Linked DNA regions of Thermogemmatispora onikobensis. Each later gene encodes a partner of the first gene's protein in a complex. Links are inferred from orthologs where the notes say so. Each region holds a gene or a part of one and is shown on either strand. Other genes may lie near its edges. The genes, in order: BGC09_RS11400 and BGC09_RS14225.

Evidence for each region.
Region 2: the proteins of BGC09_RS11400 (region 1) and BGC09_RS14225 are in contact, whole or in part, in an NMR structure (PDB 1GGR), measured with the Escherichia coli proteins. The link is inferred for Thermogemmatispora onikobensis from one-to-one orthologs.

What each region holds. Positions count from the first base shown.
Region 1 is NZ_BDGT01000022.1:48,159-57,471, reverse strand. Bases 1,265-3,969 are described here. They hold BGC09_RS11400 (PTS sugar transporter subunit IIA), read right to left. Parts: upstream 3,009-3,969; coding sequence 2,520-3,008; downstream 1,265-2,519. Other genes in these bases: nagE (N-acetylglucosamine-specific PTS transporter subunit IIBC), read right to left, coding at 3,402-3,969; BGC09_RS11405 (hypothetical protein), read right to left, coding at 1,752-2,240; BGC09_RS11410 (LURP-one-related/scramblase family protein), read right to left, coding at 1,265-1,633. Outside these bases: BGC09_RS11415 (glycerol-3-phosphate responsive antiterminator), read left to right, coding at 477-1,082; more of BGC09_RS11410, read right to left, coding at 1,172-1,264; more of nagE, read right to left, coding at 3,970-4,991; BGC09_RS11390 (NADPH-dependent F420 reductase), read left to right, coding at 5,262-5,921; BGC09_RS11385 (zinc ribbon domain-containing protein), read right to left, coding at 6,442-7,125; BGC09_RS11375 (extracellular solute-binding protein), read left to right, coding at 7,999-9,201. UniProt on the Escherichia coli protein: The phosphoenolpyruvate-dependent sugar phosphotransferase system (sugar PTS), a major carbohydrate active transport system, catalyzes the phosphorylation of incoming sugar substrates concomitantly with their translocation across the cell membrane.
Region 2 is NZ_BDGT01000031.1:44,305-53,713, forward strand. The notes cover bases 3,413-6,213. They hold BGC09_RS14225 (HPr family phosphocarrier protein), read right to left. Parts: upstream 5,055-6,213; coding sequence 4,770-5,054; downstream 3,413-4,769. Other genes in these bases: BGC09_RS14220 (sugar-binding transcriptional regulator), read left to right, coding at 3,617-4,624; BGC09_RS14230 (dihydrolipoamide acetyltransferase family protein), read right to left, coding at 5,318-6,213. Also shown: BGC09_RS14200 (acyl-CoA synthetase), read left to right, coding at 145-1,683; BGC09_RS14215 (class I SAM-dependent methyltransferase), read left to right, coding at 2,327-3,409; more of BGC09_RS14230, read right to left, coding at 6,214-6,877; BGC09_RS14235 (alpha-ketoacid dehydrogenase subunit beta), read right to left, coding at 6,944-7,924; BGC09_RS14240 (thiamine pyrophosphate-dependent dehydrogenase E1 component subunit alpha), read right to left, coding at 8,005-8,979; BGC09_RS14245 (PTS sugar transporter subunit IIA), read right to left, coding at 9,314-9,409.

The DNA.
Region 1 (9,313 bases):
CGCTACCGCTTCGCTCGAGCACACGAGCGGCTCTCTCCCCTTCGACACCCTCCAGGGTTGCCAGCTCTGTCTGCGAGGCCGTCTCTGCGAATCAAGTTTTAATCGCAGGATCGTCTCCAACGCTGGCGGGCAGGCCCTGGCTGCCAGGAGCAAAAGAAAAAAGTCCCAAGCCGTGTTGTTCACACTGGCTCAGGACTTTTCAGTTCACTGTCCTGTCAATTCTATATTTAGTTGTCTCTGCTTTGCTACAATGGTAGCAGTACAGGCCGGCTAATAACCCGTGCCTTGCTTATAATATAGTTAACCCACCTTGCTTTGTCAAGTGCCGAATTGCTGACAGTCGGGCAGGCCCGCCCGGTCCCCGATGGAGATGGTCAACTGGCTCAGGCTAGACAAACAGGCTGCCTCCTGACTATAATAAAGATACAATGACGCTCCTGGACCACGCAGGTCGAGCGCTTCGAGGAACGGCCCCCTTGTTTCACCGAGGTGTGTATACGCAAGCTGCACTGGAAATTGTGCGTCTGGCGCGTCTCTACCCCGTAGCGGCGGCGCTCAAATCGGAGGAGGATATGCGCCTTGCTCTGGAGGCGGACACGCCCCTCCTCTTTCTGCTGAAGGGCGATGCCTTTCAGCTGGCCCCCTTTGTCGAAGAGGCGCGGCGGCGAGGCAAGCGCGTCGTAGTGCATGTCGACCTTGTCAGCGGCATCGGCAAGGACCGCGCCGGCATCCAGTATCTGCACCAAATCGGCATCGATGCCATCATCACCAGCAAGTCGCAACTGGTGACGGCGGCGCGTGCCGAGGGGCTCATCACCATTCAGCGCCTGCTCCTGCTTGACGACTCCGGCCTCGAAAAGGGGGTCCGTACCATCGCCCATGCTGGCCCTGATCTTGTTGAGGTCCTGCCAGGCATCATGTTCCCCGAAGTGGCTGCCACTCTGCGGCGTCTCCTGCCTGGTCCCTTCATCGCTGGCGGCTTCATCCGCACTGCTGAAGATGTGGCCCGTGTTCAGCAGGCCGGGGCCATCCTCAGCAGCAGCAGCACCTACAGCCTTTGGCGCAACCTCTCCCTGGCGTGAGTGAGCGGCTCAAGCGAGGGGCCTCCTCTGCGTTTCTCTCCTGAAAAAACGCAGCAGGGAGAGAAGAAGGAGGCCATGATACGCTGATGCTACGCGCCTGACGCTGCGGCGGCCTGCTCTCGCTGCCACTGGATCATGACCAGCCAGAAGAAGAAGAGGACGATAGGCAGGGGAAAGCCGGGAATCTCGATGATCGCTTTGCGGTTCCACAGACTTTGCGGGCGGATAGTCCCCAGCACTTTGCCGTCGCGTTCCAGCAGAAAGGTACGTGTCCACAGCGACTGCGCGCGCAGGCTGTAGCGCTGGCCCGCGTAGTCGATCTCAAAGCGGCGCCTGAACGAGTGGCTCATGGCCTGGGCCTGGGGTATGCCATCCACCTCGTAGAGAAAAGGCCCGGTCAGCCCGGCGCGCCGAATGGTACATGTCTGGCCTTCCACCACAATACTGCCCTGTTCGCGCAGGATGCCTCGCTTGATCTCTGCAATCTCCTGTCCATCCTGACGAATGGAGTAGGTGTTTGAATACCAATGATGGGGCACGGCTTCTAGCATTGTCGTTGCTCCTTTGCTGCCTGCTTCCTCTTGCAGTGAAAAACGTCGCCTATCTGCCTCTGCTTGGAAGAAGGGTGGGACTCGTATGCTTGCCAGCCGTGCTCGACCCACTTGTATCTTACATGGCTCCGCCGCCGCCGTCATGATGCTGACTATGCCAGGTCGTAATGGCCAGCCAGAACATAAAGAGGACCAGTGGCAGGGGGAGATCAGGCAGGTCAATCACGACTTGCCGAATCCACAAGAACCAGAGACCCCGCGGGCGGATCGTCCCGACTGCCGTGCCATTGCTCTCCAACACGAAGGTCATGGCCAGCGGTCGCCTGGGTCGCAGCCGATAGCCCTGCTCGGACCCGGCATAGCAGGTGATGGACCAGCTCCGTCCAGACCACGAGCCCCGCGCCTGGGCCAGTAAGGAGCCATTGACCTCCAGCAGGTATGCCTGGATCAGGCCAGAGCGCCCACGACGCACGGGACGGGTGCGTCCCGCGACCGTCAGGCCCTCTACCCGGCAAAAAAGCGCGGGACCAATCTCCGTGAACAGCGTCCCATCCCGGAAGAGGCGGTAGCTGTTCGACCAGCGCGTGCGTGGCACGGCTTCCAACATGGCTTAGACTCCTCTCCCCTGGCATGGAAAACGGCTCTGCACTTCAGACTACGGTTTGCTTCCCTGGCTGTACCCGCTGGGCCGTGCCTCCTGATGGATGATCAGCCTGATGGCAGAAGACTGCCCAGGCTCGCCTCGCTCCCATGCTCTAACAATGAGGCTACGCTGCTGGGGCCCGTATATCCACTACTATTCGTTGCCAATCTCTGAACTTCTCCCTTGTCTTGAGGATAGAGTCAGAACCTCTGCTTGTCAAGAGGAGGCTGCGCCAATTTGTACCTACAGCGCACGCTGTACGACAAAGAGCACATCCTGCCCGGCCTCTACCGTTCCACTGGCGCGCTGCGTCAGGACCCCGCTGCCGCTGAAGACCACCGGGCTAAGCATACTCTTGCCCCGCGCTTCGATGCGGGCGCGATCGAAGCCTACCACCGGCGTGCCGGCCTCGACATGCTCGCCTTCCTGCGCTAAGAGAGTGAAGCCGTCGCCGGCCAGTTCCACCGTGTCGAGACCCAGGTGGACGATCACCGCGGCCTCCTCCTCACTGTCCTCGGAGCCGACAGCGACGACGAAGGCGTGACCACCCGGAAAGAGGCGTACCAGCCTGCCGCTGATGGGAGCGACCGCCACGTTGCCCTGCGGATCAATAGCCAGGCCATCGCCAACCAGCTTCTGAGCGAAAACCTCGTCGGGTACCTGCTCCAGAGGCACTACCTGGCCATCAAGCGGGGCCACAATCACCAGATCATTTTTCTTGCCGACTCTCATGCTCTTCTTCAAAACCTGCGCTTTCCAAGAGTATCGCTCCATTGATGGAGTTGTTAAACGAGTCTGGCCAGGCGCGCGGCCTGCCCCCTCGACCGTCCTGACGAGCTGGCCGTAGTGGGTGATGGCGGCGGCCCGTGGCCTGAGAAAGATCTTCTTCCTGTCACAGGATCAGCCACAGGAGGGGCAGGCAGATGCACCTGTCTGCCTCGAGCGCTCTGGATTTTCTCCCAGAGCGGCCTTCCAACCTGAAGGCTTCACGTTGAACGGGCAGACCTCTTCAGGCTGCCCGTTCAAAACGAGAGGCACCACGCCGATCTCTCTCAGAAGAGCGCCAGCGCTGACAATGTGCACATGTGCACGGCAGGGGGAGGGGTCACTCGCGGTGACGCCAGTTCAGCCCTGGCTCTCCTCGCTCTCTCCATCTGATGTATCTGCGCTCTGCTCTAGCTCGCTGCTGCCCTTCTTCATCAGCTGTTTCATGCGGCTGGCCAGGCGATCGGACTGCGTGCCCATGACCACCTGGACGATCTTGCCGTGGCGAATGACTCCAGCGGCTCCCAGGCTCCTGAGCCGGGCCTCGTCGATGCGCTGCGGCTCGCTGATAAAGAGGCGCAGGCGCGTGATACAGCCCTCGACGCTCTCAACGTTCTCCTTGCCACCCAGAGCAGCCAGCAGCTCCGCAGCCAGGCGCTCATCGGCATCGCCTGCCGTTGTCGCTGCCTCCTCCGTCTTTCGTCCAGAGCGTGGCCCGCGCTGACTCTCGGGCAGAATCCAGTCGCTGCGGCTGTCTGTGGCCGTGCCGCCGCGCCCTGGCGTTGCCAGATTGAAGCGTGAGATACAGAAGCTGAAAGTAAAGTAGTAGATGACGGCATAGATCACTCCGATCAGCAACAGCACCAGCGGCTGGGTCGTATTGGCCTTACTGAAATTGATCAGGTAGTCGATCAAGCCGGCGGAGAAAGTAAAGCCGATGTGGATGCCCAGGGCTGTGCAGATCGCCAGGGCCACGCCGGTCAGCACAGCGTGGATCAAAAAGAGTACAGGAGCCACGAAGAGGAAGGCGAACTCAATTGGCTCGGTCACGCCCGTCAGGAAGGAAGTCAGGGCGGCGGAGAGCAGGATGCCCGCGGCCACCCGTGGATAATGGGCGCGGCGAATCATCGCCAGACAGGCTGCTGGCAGTCCGAACATCATCACGGGGAAGAAGCCAGCCATAAAATTGCCCGCTGTTGGATCGCCGGCAAAATAACGGTTGAGGTCGCCGTTAACGAGGCCGTGCGCCGTGTGGTAGGTGCCCAACTGGAACCAGACGTAGGTATTCAGCACATGGTGCAGGCCGAAGGGGATCAGCAGCCGGTTGAGGAGGCCATAGATCCCGGTGCCAAGTGGCCCCAGGGCCACAATACCCTGACCGAGGGCATTGATGACCCCCTGGATTGGCGGCCAGATCAGGCCGAAGATAGCTCCCAGCACGAGGGCAACCAGGGCCGTAATGATAGGGACGAAGCGCTTGCCTCCGAAGAAGGCCAGGTAGTCCGGCAGGCGAATGTCGTGGAAGCGCCGATAGAGGCCGGCGCTGACCAGCCCCATGATGATGCCGGAGAAGACGCCCATTGAGATCGAGGGATCAGGAGCGCCGTTGACCTGGGGAATGATGACGTTGAAGACGCCAGTGAAGACAAGGTAGCCGACCAGCCCGGCCAGGGCTGCTGCTCCCTCTCCTCCGGTGAGGCCAATGGCAATGCCTATGGCGAAGATCAGCGAGAGATTGGAGAAGACAGCGTTGCCCGCCGCCGCCATCCAGGGCAGGTTGAGCAGGTCGGGCTGCCCGAAGCGCAACAGCAGGCCCGCCGCCGGCAGCACGGCAATCGGCAGCATCAGCGAGCGCCCGATGCTCTGTAAGGCTCCCAGGATGCGGTCAAAGCCGCTGACTCGCCCAGGGAAAACAACACCAGGAGAAGCTGAACTATTGGCGGCACTCATTTCAATGCTCCTGACGAGAGAAACTTAAACTACCAGTGGACGTGCATTACATGACTATGTTCTACGCTACCACTGGTTCATTTGTCAAGTCATCTATACCTATCATTGTACAGACGCTGATCTGGCCCTCCTATGCTGGCTGGCTAACACCGGCGGTCTCGTCTTGTCTTGTCCCTTGCCGTGTCGCCCACTCCGGGCGTATAATAGAAAGCTTTGATTCGCTTCGAGGCCATCGTCTGCTGCTATGGTGTAGTAAAGAAAGGGAATTGCATGCGTTTCGGCGTCCTTGGTACAGGTATGGTTGGCCAGACGCTGGCTGGCAAGCTGGTTAGTCTCGGCCACGAAGTCAAGATGGGAGCGCGGCAAGCCGGCAACGAGAAGGCCCAGGCCTGGGTGGCCTCAGCTGGACCTTCGGCCAGCGCAGGATCATTTGCCGAGGCGGCGCGCTTTGCTGAAATTGTGATTAATGCCACTGCTGGGGCCTGGTCGCTGGAGGCCCTGACTGCTGCCGGGGCGGAAAACCTCGCTGGCAAGATCTTGATCGACGTGGCGAACCCAATTGCTCCCAATTCGGGGATGCCGCCTCAGTTGAGCTTTTGCAATAGCGATAGTCTGGCGGAGCGCATCCAGCGCACCTTCCCGGCCAGTCGCGTGGTGAAGACCCTCAACACCGTGAACGCCGCCGTAATGGTGAATCCTGCTCTGGTACCCGGGCGGCACCACATGTTCTTGTGCGGCGATGATGCCACCGCCAAGAGCGAGGTGGCGGCTCTGCTGGTCAGCTTCGGCTGGCCCCCGGAGAGCTTGATCGATCTGGGCGGCATCTCAAATGCGCGTGGCACTGAGATGTATCTGGCGCTCTGGCTACGCCTCTGGGGGGTACTTGGTAGCAGCCCCTTTAATATCCGGGTAGTCTCGAATGACTTCTAGCAGCGACGCCAGTGTGCTTCCGGCTGGCATCGTGATCATTTTTTTCAGGATCATCGAATCTGCCTGACAGAAGCGGCTGGTCATCCTGTCTCAGGAGAGGTGTCGTCAGACTGCCTGTTTAGCCTGCGCGAGGATTGCAGAAGCTCCAGCCCTGGCGGCGGACGGACAGAGGTTCGCGAGCAGAAGACCCCGTCTTCAGGTGCAGTGCTGAGAAGTCAAGCCTTTTCGCTGGCGATCGAGCTGCTCTCTTGAAGGAGTATTGCTCGGACCTCTGTACAGGTTCGTCAGTCCTTTCGGGCAGGTGCCGCCAGGACAGGTTGCCCGCCTGCACAGCATATCACTGACATGGCAGAGCAGAGCGGCAGAGGTAGCAGACGCTTCGGGCAGGTGTGGCAGGTGGGTGCCTGTAAGGCCGGGATGCGGGGTGATAGCAGGCATCCTCGACCTCGATTCGGCGGAAGCACGGTGACTGGCTGGCGAGGATGCCTGCACAGCAGGGCAGGGTCGACCTGCCTGCCGACTACGCTATGTCTGTCTGGCCTCCCTGACCCTGGTCGGGAGATGAGGGCGCTGGCCCTGCGCTCAGCGGAGCACCGCAATTGCCACAGAAGCGGGCCGCGACGACGCGCTCGTGGCAACTGGCGCAGGTCACCAGCTCGGGCGCTCCTGCGGTGCTGGCTGGGCTGGCTGCCAGAGCGGCGCCGCAGAGATGGCAGTGCTGGGCCGCTTCGTCGTTGAGGGCCCCGCAGCGCGCGCAGTAGAGGCCGTGCAGGGTGCTGGTGCTGATGCGCGTAGCCTGAGCCTGGGTGCAGTAGGTTTCGATGGCCTGCCAGACGTCCTGGTAAAAGCTAAAGGCTCCGATGCTCCGAATCAGAGGAAAGATCACCAGAGGTGGAAAGAACAAGGCTCCCCACAGCATGCCAGGCAGCGAGCCTTCCAACCAGTTGCTCTGGCCAACGCTCACGCTGATACCATCGGGCACACGCGAGATGCTGACGCCGAGGGCAGTGCGCAGGCGCCCGCTCCAGGGACGCGCCTGCGCGATCTGGACCAGAACGTGATCCCCCTGCCCGATCTTCTGGGCGATAGTGTTGAGCGTGCTGCCTCCCCAGCCGAGATAGCTGTAGTTCTGGCCAAAGGTCTGGACGAGGTAGTCGGCCAGGCCGTCCGGGGAAAGGGTGCCGTGGTAGATACGCTGTTCCATGTGCAAAGCTCCTCCTTTGCTAACTAACAGTCAAATCGGGACACGCGCTTAAAGGGGAACAAACAGCTGATCGACTCCGGGAGAGACCTGGGCTGCCGTAGCTGGGCGGCCTTCTCTATTGCTAGGGCTGGTCGAGATGGTGGTGGTTGCCAGCAAGAAGAGGAGTCGGGAGGAGCACGAAGGAGTGTGAAGAAGGTTTGGATAGGCGGCAAGAAGCAGCCCGCTGCTGTGCGGCACTGACTGGAACCGCCAGGTCGCTGCCGTGAACATCGCTGGTCCTCCTTGGGCGCCGAGCTAAGCAGTGCGGCCCGCGGCCCTGGCGGGTAGCACCCTGCCGGTCTGCCCGGCTGCTGAGCAGCCAGATGGTTGTCTCAGACACTGGGCTGCCTTTCCTGTTCTGCTCCTGAGTCTCTCCTGACTAGAGCTGCCAGCCTGCTTCTATAGTAGCAGAAAATGCGCGATAAATCAATTTTTCTACTCCTGGGTGCGATACTGCCCTGGCGAGGTTGCGTGATGCGCCTTCCCGATGGCCTGCTCCTGCGGCGTTGGGCGAAATATAACTGAGCCTTAACAACCCCTACTTTATCTATTAACTTCCTCTTAGCATGGCCGCCCTACCATGAAGAAGCGTGGAGAGAGCAAGCGTACGGAGAGGCAGGGCCTGTGCTCTGTGGTCCGCCTCGGGCCTGCCTGCCGTTGACCTGCTGTCTCGCCGTTTGGCCGTCTGCTGGATGCGCTTGCGGCTGCTCGTTCTACCGGGCAATGGAGATTGCTGCCTCAAGCGCCGGCTCAGCATGCTGGGCCAGCAGTCCTTCCCGTGTGACCTTTGACCGTGTTCTCCGTGCATGCCAACGATCAGGAGGTAGCCTTTTGATGCGCCCTGGACGCAGCCAGGAACAGCTGCTATTCAATGATCTCTTCGGCCAGCAGAGCCGCCGCCACTTTCTGCGGCGGGCGGGCGTGGCTGGCCTCTCGGCCAGCGCCCTGGCGGCCATGCTCGAAGCCTGCGGGAGCAGTAGCACTGGCAGCAGTGCCACCACTGCCAACGTCAACATGGCTGGTCCTATCAAGCTGGATACGCTGATTGCCAATGCCAAAAAAGAGGGCCAGCTGCAGGCCGTGGGCATCCCACCAGAATGGGCTGACTACAAAGATATCCTGGCCGGTTACACCAGCCATTATGGCCTGCCTATCTCCTACAAGGCCGAAGCCGAATACTCCTCAGCTCAGGAGCTAGAGGTCTTCAAGAACTCGAAGACGCGCCCTCACGGTGACATCGGTGACGTTGGCTTCAAGTTTGGGCCGCTGGCTGTTCAGCAGGGGCTGGTTGCTCCCTACAAGCATGCCTACTGGGATGACATCGATGCCAGTCTCAAGGACCCCGACGGCTACTGGTGCACCGAATACTATGGCGCGCAGGCTTTTGTGATCAATACCGACCTTGTGAAGAAGCCGCCGACCTCCTTCGCTGAGTTGCTGAGCGGCAACTATAAAAATATGGTCGGCATCGACGGCGACCCGCGCCAGGCCAACGATGCCTTTCTGGCGGTCTTTGCCGCTGCGCTGGCTCACGGCGGCAGCCTCGACAATATTCAGCCCGGCATCGACTATTTTGCACAACTCAAGAAGAGCGGCAATTTCACGGTTGCCCGCTCCAGCATTGCCAATATTTCGACCGGCGAAGTGGCCATTGCCGTGATGTGGGACTATCTCGGGCTGGGCTTCCGCGACCAGCTGGCCGGCAAGCCACATCTGGAAGTGATCATTCCCTCCGATGGCTCGATCGCTGGTCCCTATGTCTCAGTGATCAATAAGACGGCTCCCCATCCTTTCGCGGCTCGCCTCTGGATTGAATATATTTTCTCCGACGAGGGACAGCTCTTCTATCTAAAGGGCTACGCTCATCCAGCCCGCTATCAAAAGCTGGTGGCGGCTGGCAAGGTTCCCCCTGATCTCGCTGCCAAATTACCGCCTGCTGAGCAGTATGCCAATGTGCGTTTTCCGTCGCTGGCTCAGCTGAATGCGGCTTCGACGCTGGTCAATAACAACTGGGGGCCGCAGGTGCTTGGCTCGTAGCGAGCCTGAGATGAGAGGAAGAGGAGCACATTCTCGCTCGGCGCAGCGGCGCTCTTCGCTCCTCTGAGTGGTCCGCACTGGCTGGCCGCTGGATCGGAGCGAGTGCGCTCGC
Region 2 (9,409 bases), on another replicon or contig:
TTTCGGCCCGACCTCGGGTACAGTTAGCGATATGATAGATGATTCACATATCATATTTTAGCATAACGGCCAAGAACCTGGGTAGCTGAGTTGCGGCTTGCGCTGCTGCGAGCTGCGAGAGTTTCCTCTGTGAGGAGGTCCTGGATGGAGAAGACCTTTCTTGGTCTGGGCGAATGGTTGGAGCGCCGTGCCCAGCTGACGCCCGAGAAGATCGGCCTGATCGATGTCGAGAGTGGGGCGCGGCTGAGCTATCGCGTTTTGAACGAGCGGGCCCGGGCCCTGGCGACGCTGCTGAGCGAGGGCTACGGCGTTGGCCCGGGCGAGCGCGTGGCGGTGCTGGCCCACAATGCGCCCGAGTATCTGGATGCCCTCTTCGCCGTGGCCCTGCTCGGGGCCATTCTGGTGCCGCTCAACTGGCGCCTGACGATTCCTGAGCTGCTGACGATAGTGCGCGACTGTGAGCCGTGTCTGCTCATGCACGACGAGGAGCACAGCCAGCGGGCCAGCGAGCTGCTGGCGGCGCTGTCACCTGTAGGCGTGGTGCCGCGCCTGCTCTCCTTTGCGGCCTTTCCCGGGGACGATCGGCGGCTGGCCGCGCTGGCGCGTCCTTTCGCAAGTGCCGACGGTGAGGAGCCGGTGCTGATCCTCTATACCTCTGGCACCACGGGCGTGCCCAAAGGAGCCTTGCTTTCGCACCGCATGATCACCTGGAATGCTATTAATACGCAAATCAGTTGGGGGCTGCGCGACGACGATATCACGCCGACCTTTGCTCCGTTCTTTCATGCTGGCGGCCTGAATGTGCTGACGACGCCGCTCTACCATTGTGGCGGCACGGTGGTGCTGCTGCGCTCCTCTGATCCGGCGCTGATTTTGCGCACCATTGAGGCCGAACGTTGCACGGTAGTTTTTGCCGTGCCGACCGTTTTTCAACTGATGCTGGAGCATCCGGCTTTTGCTACAACAGACCTGTCATCGCTGCGCTTCTGCGTGACGGGCGGCTCTTCTTGTCCACTGCCGGTGATTCGCGGCTATGGGGAGCGCGGCGTATTGCTACGCCAGGGCTATGGCCTGACCGAGGTCGGGGTCAATTGTTTCAGCCTGGCGCCCGAGGATGCGCTGCGCAAGGCTGGCTCGGTGGGGCGTCCGGTCTTCCATTCGCGGGCGCGCCTGGTCGACGAACACGATCGAGATGTGGCGCCTGGCGAGGTGGGCGAGCTGGTGCTGGCGGGGCCACATGTCTGCTCGGGCTACTGGCGGCGTCCGGTGGAGACAGCGGAGGCCGCACGCGGCGGTTGGTGGCATACTGGCGATCTGGCGCGCTGCGATGAAGATGGCTACTACTACATTGTGGGGCGCAAGAAGGACCTCTTTATCTCGGGTGGAGAGAATGTCTATCCCGCCGAGGTGGAGGCGGTGCTGCTTGCCCATCCGGGGGTGGCCGAGGCGGCGGTGATCGGCAGGCCCGACCCGCGCTGGGGTGAGGTTGGGCTGGCGATCGTCGTGCCGCGTGTGCCGGGCAGCCTGCGCCCTGAAGAGCTGCTGGCTTTCTGTGGCGAGCGTCTGGCCCGCTACAAGATCCCCAAAGGGATCGTCTTTGCCGAGGCCCTGCCGCGCAATGCGATGGGCAAGGTTCTTAAGGCGGAACTGCGGGCGCGCTATGTGCGGGAAGAGACGCCGTGATGCTCCCACCGGGTGCCCTGGACCTGCTCGCTTGTCCGACTGGCGGACAGGTCTGCAGCCAGCCTCGCCCAGGCTAAAGCGGGGCTGTGTCAGGATGTGGCTGGCGGGGTAGGCGCCGACTCCGGCTGTCGGCCCCAGGCAGGCGGTCAGCACGTTCCAGAGGCCGCAAAAATCTGCCTGCTGCCTGTCAGCGATGGCCTGCTGGTAGAGCCGGGGCGGCTCGGCCTCGCTGGCCAGTCCCAGCTTGAGGTAGAAGGGGGGCCCAGCTCCAGGGCCATAACGGCCTCCTGGAGGAAGCGCTCGTGGGCCGGCGCGCCGTAGGACCAATCGAGGGCACTGGCTCGCTTGACCGCTCGTGCGCTCAGGTCGATGCCTACCACCTTGACCGAGGGAAAGACGGCGGCGACCTCGATGGCCTAGCCGCTGGGATCGCAGGCCAGGTCGAGCACGCGCCCCCCGTCCGGCAAGGTCAGTTGCAAGGGAGTGGTATGGCTGGAACGGATGGAGGAGAATCAAGGGCGTGGTTATGTTGGCGAGGCTGGAGCGAATGGGCGAGCAGCATGGGTACCCCAGGTGGGGACGGCGGTGCTATAATAGCAAAGGACTTATCCCGTGAGATGCGCGCAGAAAGGAGGCACTGGACGTGAATGAGCCTGCAGCGAGCGGCGAGCAGCGGCGTCGCGTCCCGGTGCCGGTTCGTGAGCGAGCCTTGCGCGTCGGCGACCTGATCGTCATCGACGGTCATCGTACCCGGCGTCAGGCGGTGGCTGAGCGCTTGCAGGTGGGCGGCTACCGGCTACAGCACACGGCCCATTTTCTCATGGCGGAGCGAGCGGAGGAGCCGCGGCGCCTGCTGGTGCACTTTTTCGCTCCCCAGGAACTGGATGCCGATCTTGGCGCCTGGTTTCTCGAAGAGCTGCGACCCGCTGGCTGGCTGGCGACCTCTGCCGACCTGGCCCATCTCTTCGCGGGCGTCATTGGCTCCTGTACCCCGCGTGACCCTGCTCTGGCCTGGCGGCGCTATGGCGAAAACACCCTCTGGCGCTACCGTCATCTTCTGCAGAGCGCTCAGCCGCAGGCGCCGCTGCCCCAGCTCCGGCCAGACTCGCCTGTCGCCGTCTTCTCCAGCCTCTACCGTCGCGTCGTTGCCCTCATCAGGCGAGAGCGCGCCACTGCTGCCGGCGCCCTGCTCGATGCTGGCTGCTCCTTCGGCTTCCTCCCCCTGCTGCTCGCCGAAGCTTCTCCTGAATTGAGGGAGATTGTCGGCCTCGATCTGCGTCCTGACGCCTTTCTTGTGGCTCGTCAGCTGGCCGCTGAACGTGGCTGGCAGCAGGTGCGTTTTGTGCAGGCTGATCTGCGCAGCGCCGACCAGGTCGCGGCTCTTGGCCAGTTCGACACCGTCGTGGCTCTGCACGTGCTGGAGCACTTCGGCCCCCAGGAAGGTGAGCAGGTTCTGAGCAACCTGCTGGCGGCCACCAGGCGCCTCCTGGTGATCGCCGTCCCCTATGAAGAGCAGCCTGAGCCGGTCTATGGGCATCTGCGGGTCTTCTCGCCGGCCACCCTTGAGGAGCTGGGGAGACGCTGCCTGGAGCACTGGGGAGAGCAAGGAGGATGCTACTGGTGCGAAGAATGCGCCGGCGGCCTGCTCGTTGTCGAGCGTGGCCAGAACGGTGCGATATCGGCGAGCGCGGCGCGAGCCACACCAGGCACAACGACAGAGGCGTGAAGCTCCAGCAGCATAGCTATCAGGCGCGGGTCGTGTCCGCACTGCCTGGCCTGAGCTGGGCTATGCGGCAGAGACCGACGCTGTTGACAAGGGGAGCGCTGGCCTTTTACAATATTTCTCAAGGTTGCACGTTGGTGCAAAGGTCGGCGTTTGTGCCGAAACGGGCGTGCGAACGATCTCTGTTGCTCAGGGAAAGGGCACAACAGTATGACTCAGGAAAGTGACGACATTTATCTCCTGACCGAAGTGGCCAGCCTCTACTACGAGGAGAACTACACGCAGGAGCAGATTGCCAAAATGATCGGCATCTCGCGCTCTGGCGTTTCTCGCCTGCTGAGCCGCTCACGGGAGCTGGGTCTGGTCGACATTCACGTCCATCAGGTGCTGCGCACCTCTGCCGCTCTGCAAGAGGATCTGGTAGCGCGCTTTAGGCTACAGGATGCGCAGGTGCTTGAGGCGGCGGAAGCGGAAGGGGTAGCGCTGGACCGTGTGGGGGCGTTGGCGGCGCGCTACGTTGACCGACGCATCCAGGAATCGCACGCAGAGGGGAAGCGGCCCATTCGCACGGTCGGCATTTCGTGGGGGACCTCGATGCTGGAGATGCTCAAAGCCCTGCGTCCCCGGCGGCGCCTGCCGCTCAATGTGATCCAACTTATGGGCAGCGTCGACACCTCCAGCCGGCCCGACATCGATGGACCGGAGATCGCGCGTCGCCTGGCGGACGCCTATGGTGGACGCTGCTATTACCTGCACGCGCCCCTGTTAGTGGCCGATGCCACGGTGCGCGAAGGGCTGCTCAAGGAGCGCAGCCTGCGTCGCTCGTTCCAGATGATGGAGCAGATGGACATGGCGCTGGTGGGCATCGGAGGCGCACGCCCGGAGGCCTCTGGTCTCTTTCGTGCTGGCTACCTGGATGAGGAGGAGCTGCAGGTCATTCGCAGTCAGGGTGCTGTCGGCGATATCTGCGGCTGCTACTTTGATATCGAGGGCTGCCTCTGCGCCCAGGAACTGCTCTGTCGCACGGTGACCGTCTCGTTTGAGACGTTGCGCAAAGTGCCGCTGGTCATCGCCGTAGCGGCGGGTGCGGCCAAAAAGGAAGCCATGTTTGGGGCCTTGCGGACCGGCGTCGTCAAAGTGCTGATCACCGACGAACCGGGGGCCCGTGCCCTGCTGCAGCTGGCTGCTAGCCAGGAGCTGGCTCAGCTCCCCGGCTAAGCCAGCTAGCCCGGCCCGGCATCTTTCTGTGGAGAGAGAGGTACGGGGACGGGGTAGTACCGTCAAGCGCAGCGAGCAGATGCCAGACCCGCGCTGTGCCCGGCCTGCCGTCCCCCTCTCTGCCTGCAGTCTTACCTGGCCTGCCTTACGAAGAGGGCGGCAAGGCTTCCTCGGCAAAGTCGCGCTCGATCAGATCGACCAGGGCGGCGACGGCCTGCTGCTCGTCTTCGCCTTCGGCGGTGATCTCCACCTCGGTATTCTTCCCCACGGCCAGCGTCAGAATCAAGACCAGGCTCTTGGCGTTGACGCTCTTGCCTTTGCTGCTGATAGTGATCTTGCTCTTGAACTGATTGGCCAGCCTGACGAATTGCGCTGCAGGGCGGGCGTGCAGGCCAACCTCATTGCGCACAATGGTTTTTGCTTGCTGCATGCACCTGTCTCCTTCAGTCGGTGGTGGAGCACTCTGCTCCAGAGGACAGTGTACCATCTCCGTGGCTCCCTGTCGCCTCTCTGGCTCCGGTTCCCGGACAACGAGAGACAGGCGCCGCGGACACCGGTGTGGACCATGCACCCTCCCGGCTGATAGGTAATGACCCGGCAGCGGTGCCCGCTCCTGTTGTCGGACGGGGGATGTAGCCAGATGGTACCTCTGCCCGTGCGCTTCCTCGTAGGAAGAATTGCCGCGCCTGCATCTTAGAGCAGTAAGTAGGGATTTTCCAGCAGCTGCTTGAAGCGCTGCAGGAAGCGGCTGCCGCTGGCCCCATCGAGGACGCGGTGATCGGCGGAGAGCGAGACCTTCATCACGGGGCGGATCTCCAGGCGGGCCGTCTGCTCTGCGGCGCCGCTCAGGCCCTCGTCGACGACCACGCTGCGCCGTGTCACCTTGCCTACAGCAAGAATGGCGCTCTGGCCCGGGGGAATGATGGCGTGGAAGGTATCGATCCCGTACATGCCCAGGTTCGAGATAGTGAAGGTGGCCCCGCTGAGGTCGTCGGGCGAAAGTCTGCCGGAGCGCGCCCCCTCGACCAAACGGCGCAGGGTACGCGCCAGGTCAGGCAGACTCTGGCGGTCGGCATGACGAATGACCGGCGTCAGGAGAGACTGGCCGGTATCGACGGCCACGCCGATGTGAATGGCGTGCCAGCGACGGATGACCTCCTTGCCTCGTCCACGGCTATCATCGAGGGTGGCATTGACCTCGGGAGAGGCGCGCAGAGCAGCGGCCACCGCGCGAATGATGATGGCCGTCAGGGAAGGGACCTCTTCGCGCTGGGCTGCGAGGCTGGCGGCCAGGCGCTGGCGACAGCGTTCCGCCTCGCTCATATCGATCTCCAGATCAAGATAGATATGGGGCATGGTGGTGACGCTGGTCAGCATGCGCTGTCCGATGAGGCGCCGTGCTGGCGAGAGTGGGATGACCTCGGCCTCCTCGCTCTCCTCTGCAGGGGTCACAGGCGTGGGCGCTGCAGGAGCCTGTGACCGGGACTGGGCCACTGCCGCACTGGCCGTGGCGCCATCGACCGGGGTGCTTTGAACCGTCTCCTGCTGCTGGCGGAGCGCCAGGGCTGTCTCGACATCGGCGCGCGTCACCTTCTCGCCTCTCTTCTGCTCGGCCAGGGCCGCCAGGTCTACCTGATGCTCGCGAGCCATCTTGCGCGCCAGCGGCGTGGCCCGTACCTCTGGGCCTGCCTGCTGAGCCGGCTGGGTGGCCATGAAGGCCAGGATATCGGCGCGTGTCAGCGGAGGCTCGAAGCCAGCCGCTACCACGGCGCGCAGATCAACAGCCTGCGACGCCGCCTCACGCTTGGCGGCGGGCGTACTGGCGATGCGCGTTTCTTCCGTGGGCGCCTCTGCCGGGCTGGACGGGGCTGAGACTGCGGTTGAGGAAGGAACCTCGGCGGCAGGAGAGGAGAGAGAAGGATGCTCCTGGCGATGGGCGGAGGCCACAGCCGCAGTGGCAGCCGAGCTAGCAGCAGCGGCAGCAGCAGCCGGATCGCGCCCCTCCGCCAGCAAGAGAGCCAGCGGGGCGCCCACCTCCAGTGTCTCCTCCTCGCCGGCCAGAATCTTCAGGAGCTGACCCGTACAGGGGGCCTCGACCTCCAGAGCGACCTTATCGGTCATCACCTCGACCAATGGCTCCCCTTTCTCAAAGCGCGCCCCCTCGCTGAGAAGCCAGCGCACCACCGTGCCTTCGGTCATCGTCATGCCCAGCTTGGGCATTGTCAGCGTACGTTGCTCATGCTGCGTCTGCATCGCGCCGTCACCTCTGCCTTGTCTGCTTAGCTGGATTACCTGGGACTGCCCGGCGGCTGAGCCAGCTCACAGCGGCCTCCGCTGCAACAGGCGTCTGGCGGCCTGATAAATATCCTCTTCCTGGGGCGTGGCCCGTCGTTCGAGAGTTCGGTTGTAGGGAATGGGCGTCTCGGCCCCGCCCAGGCGCAGGATCGGAGCATCGAGATAGTAGAAGGCCTCGCTAGAGGCAATGCGGGCCGCGATCTCACCGCCGAAGCCGCCGGTCAGCACGGCCTCATGGACGATCAGCACCCGCCCGGTCTTGCGCGCCGAAGCGATCAGGGTCTCCTCGTCGAGCGGGCGCAGCGTGCGGGGATCAACCACCTCGGCCTCGATACCCTCTTCGGCCAGGCGTGCGGCCACGGCCAGGGCGCGCGGCACCATAATCGAGAGGGCGATAATCGTCAGGTCCTTGCCGGGACGCTTGACTTCGGCCTGCCCGATAGGGATCGTCCATTCACCACGAGGCACGGGCCCCTTATAGCGATAGAGCAGCTTGTGTTCGAGGAAGATCACCGGATTGGGGTCGCGGATGGCCGAGAGCAGCAGCCCCTTGACGTCGGCAGGTGTTGAAGGGAGGACCACCTTCAGACCGGGCACATGGGCAAACCAGGCTTCCAGGCTCTGCGAGTGCTGGGCCGCTGCGCCGGTGCCGGAGCCGAGCGGGGCGCGGAAGACCACCGGTACCTGGGCCTTGCCGCCGAACATAAAGCGCAGCTTGGCCCCCTGGTTGACGATCTGGTCCATGCCGATGGCCATGAAGTCGCTGAACTGGAATTCGGCCACTGGGCGCATACCGGTGAGGGCGGCCCCGATGGCGCAACCCGCCAGGGCTGCCTCCGAGATCGGCGTATCGCGCACGCGCTCCTCGCCAAACTCATCGATGAGGCCATAGGTCACGCCGAAGGCCCCCCCATAGATGCCGATGTCCTCGCCCATCAGGAAGACACGCGGATCACGCCGCATCTCCTCCCGCAGGGCCTCGCGAATGGCCTCGGCGTAGGTCATCTCCTGAACCTGGCTCTGAGCCGCCTCTGCCTGCTGAGGCGTGCCGGCGGCGACGGTTGTCGGGAGAGAAGAAGGACCGCTCATGCGTACACTCCTTCCAGGAGAGAGTCGGGATCGGGTTCGGGGCTGGCCAGAGCGAACTGATAGGCTTCCTCAATAGCCTGGTAGGCCGCGGCTTCCTCGCGCTCGATCTCCTCTTGGGTCAGCAGGCTGTGCTCGCGCAGATAGGCGGCCAACCGCTTGATGGGGTCGCGCTCCTGCCAGGCGCGGATCTCATCGCGTGTGCGGTAGCGGTTCTGGTCGCTCTTGGAGTGACCTTTGTAACGATAGGTGACGGCCTCGATCAGGGTTGGACCCTGGCCGGAGCGGGCGCGAGCGGCAGCACGAGAGACGGCCTCGTAAACGGCGAAGACGTCGTTGCCATCGACGCGCTCGCCGGGAATGCCGTAGGCCACGGCACGCTGGGCAATGGTCTCGCAGCGCGTGGCCTTCCGCACGGACATCGACATGCCGTACTGGTTATTCTCGCAGAGGAAGATGACGGGGAGATCCCAGATAGCGGCCAGGTTGATCGACTCGTGGAAGGTGCCTTCGTTGGCGGCGCCGTCGCCGAAGAAGCAGAGGCAGACACGATCAAGTCCCTGCATCTTGATGCTGAGTCCGACGCCGGTGGCAATGGGGATACCGCCGCCGACCACGCCGTTAGCGCCGAGGTTGCCGGAGGCGACGTCGGCGATGTGCATGGAGCCACCGCGTCCGCGGCAGTAGCCGGTTTCTTTGCCGAGCAGCTCGGCCATCATCAGCTTGAGGTCGGCCCCTTTGCTGATGCAATGACCGTGACCGCGGTGGGTGCTGGTGATATAGTCATCGGGCCGCAGGGCCTGTAAGGCCGCGGCGGCGGTAGCCTCTTCTCCGATGGAGAGATGGGTGGTGCCGTGGACTTCTCCGCGCATGAAGAGTTCATCAACCTTTTCTTCAAAGGCGCGGATGCGGTACATGGTCTGCAGCAGGCAGCGCATCTGCTCGGGAGAGAGGGCGGGAACCGCTTCAGACATAGCTGGCCTCTCCTGCTCTGTTGCACAAATATTCAATAATGCACACATATTCAATGTACCATGCTGAAGGGCAGCTGTCAATAGGCGGGCGGCGTGAAGCGAGGCGGGGAGCGGGATGGGAGGCCGTTCTCTTCCTTCCACGCTGGGCTTGATCAAGGGAACGTTCCTCAGAGGCTGTATGAGATGCTTCGCGATGAAACGAAACCATTTCCCCGGGTAAAGAAGCGTCAGGGCTGATGACGTGAAGCACGGAAGAAGGCGGCGAGGCGGGGAGCCAGGGGCCTGCTGGGGCAGGAGCGCTGGTCTGTCTGCCTCCAGCGGGCCCGGACTCTCGCTACCCCTCGTTCACGGCGATTTGCAGCATGCTTTGCAGGCAGGCTTTGATCTCCTGGGGCGTCTGCAGGGCAATGAAGTGCTCATAGAAGCCGGG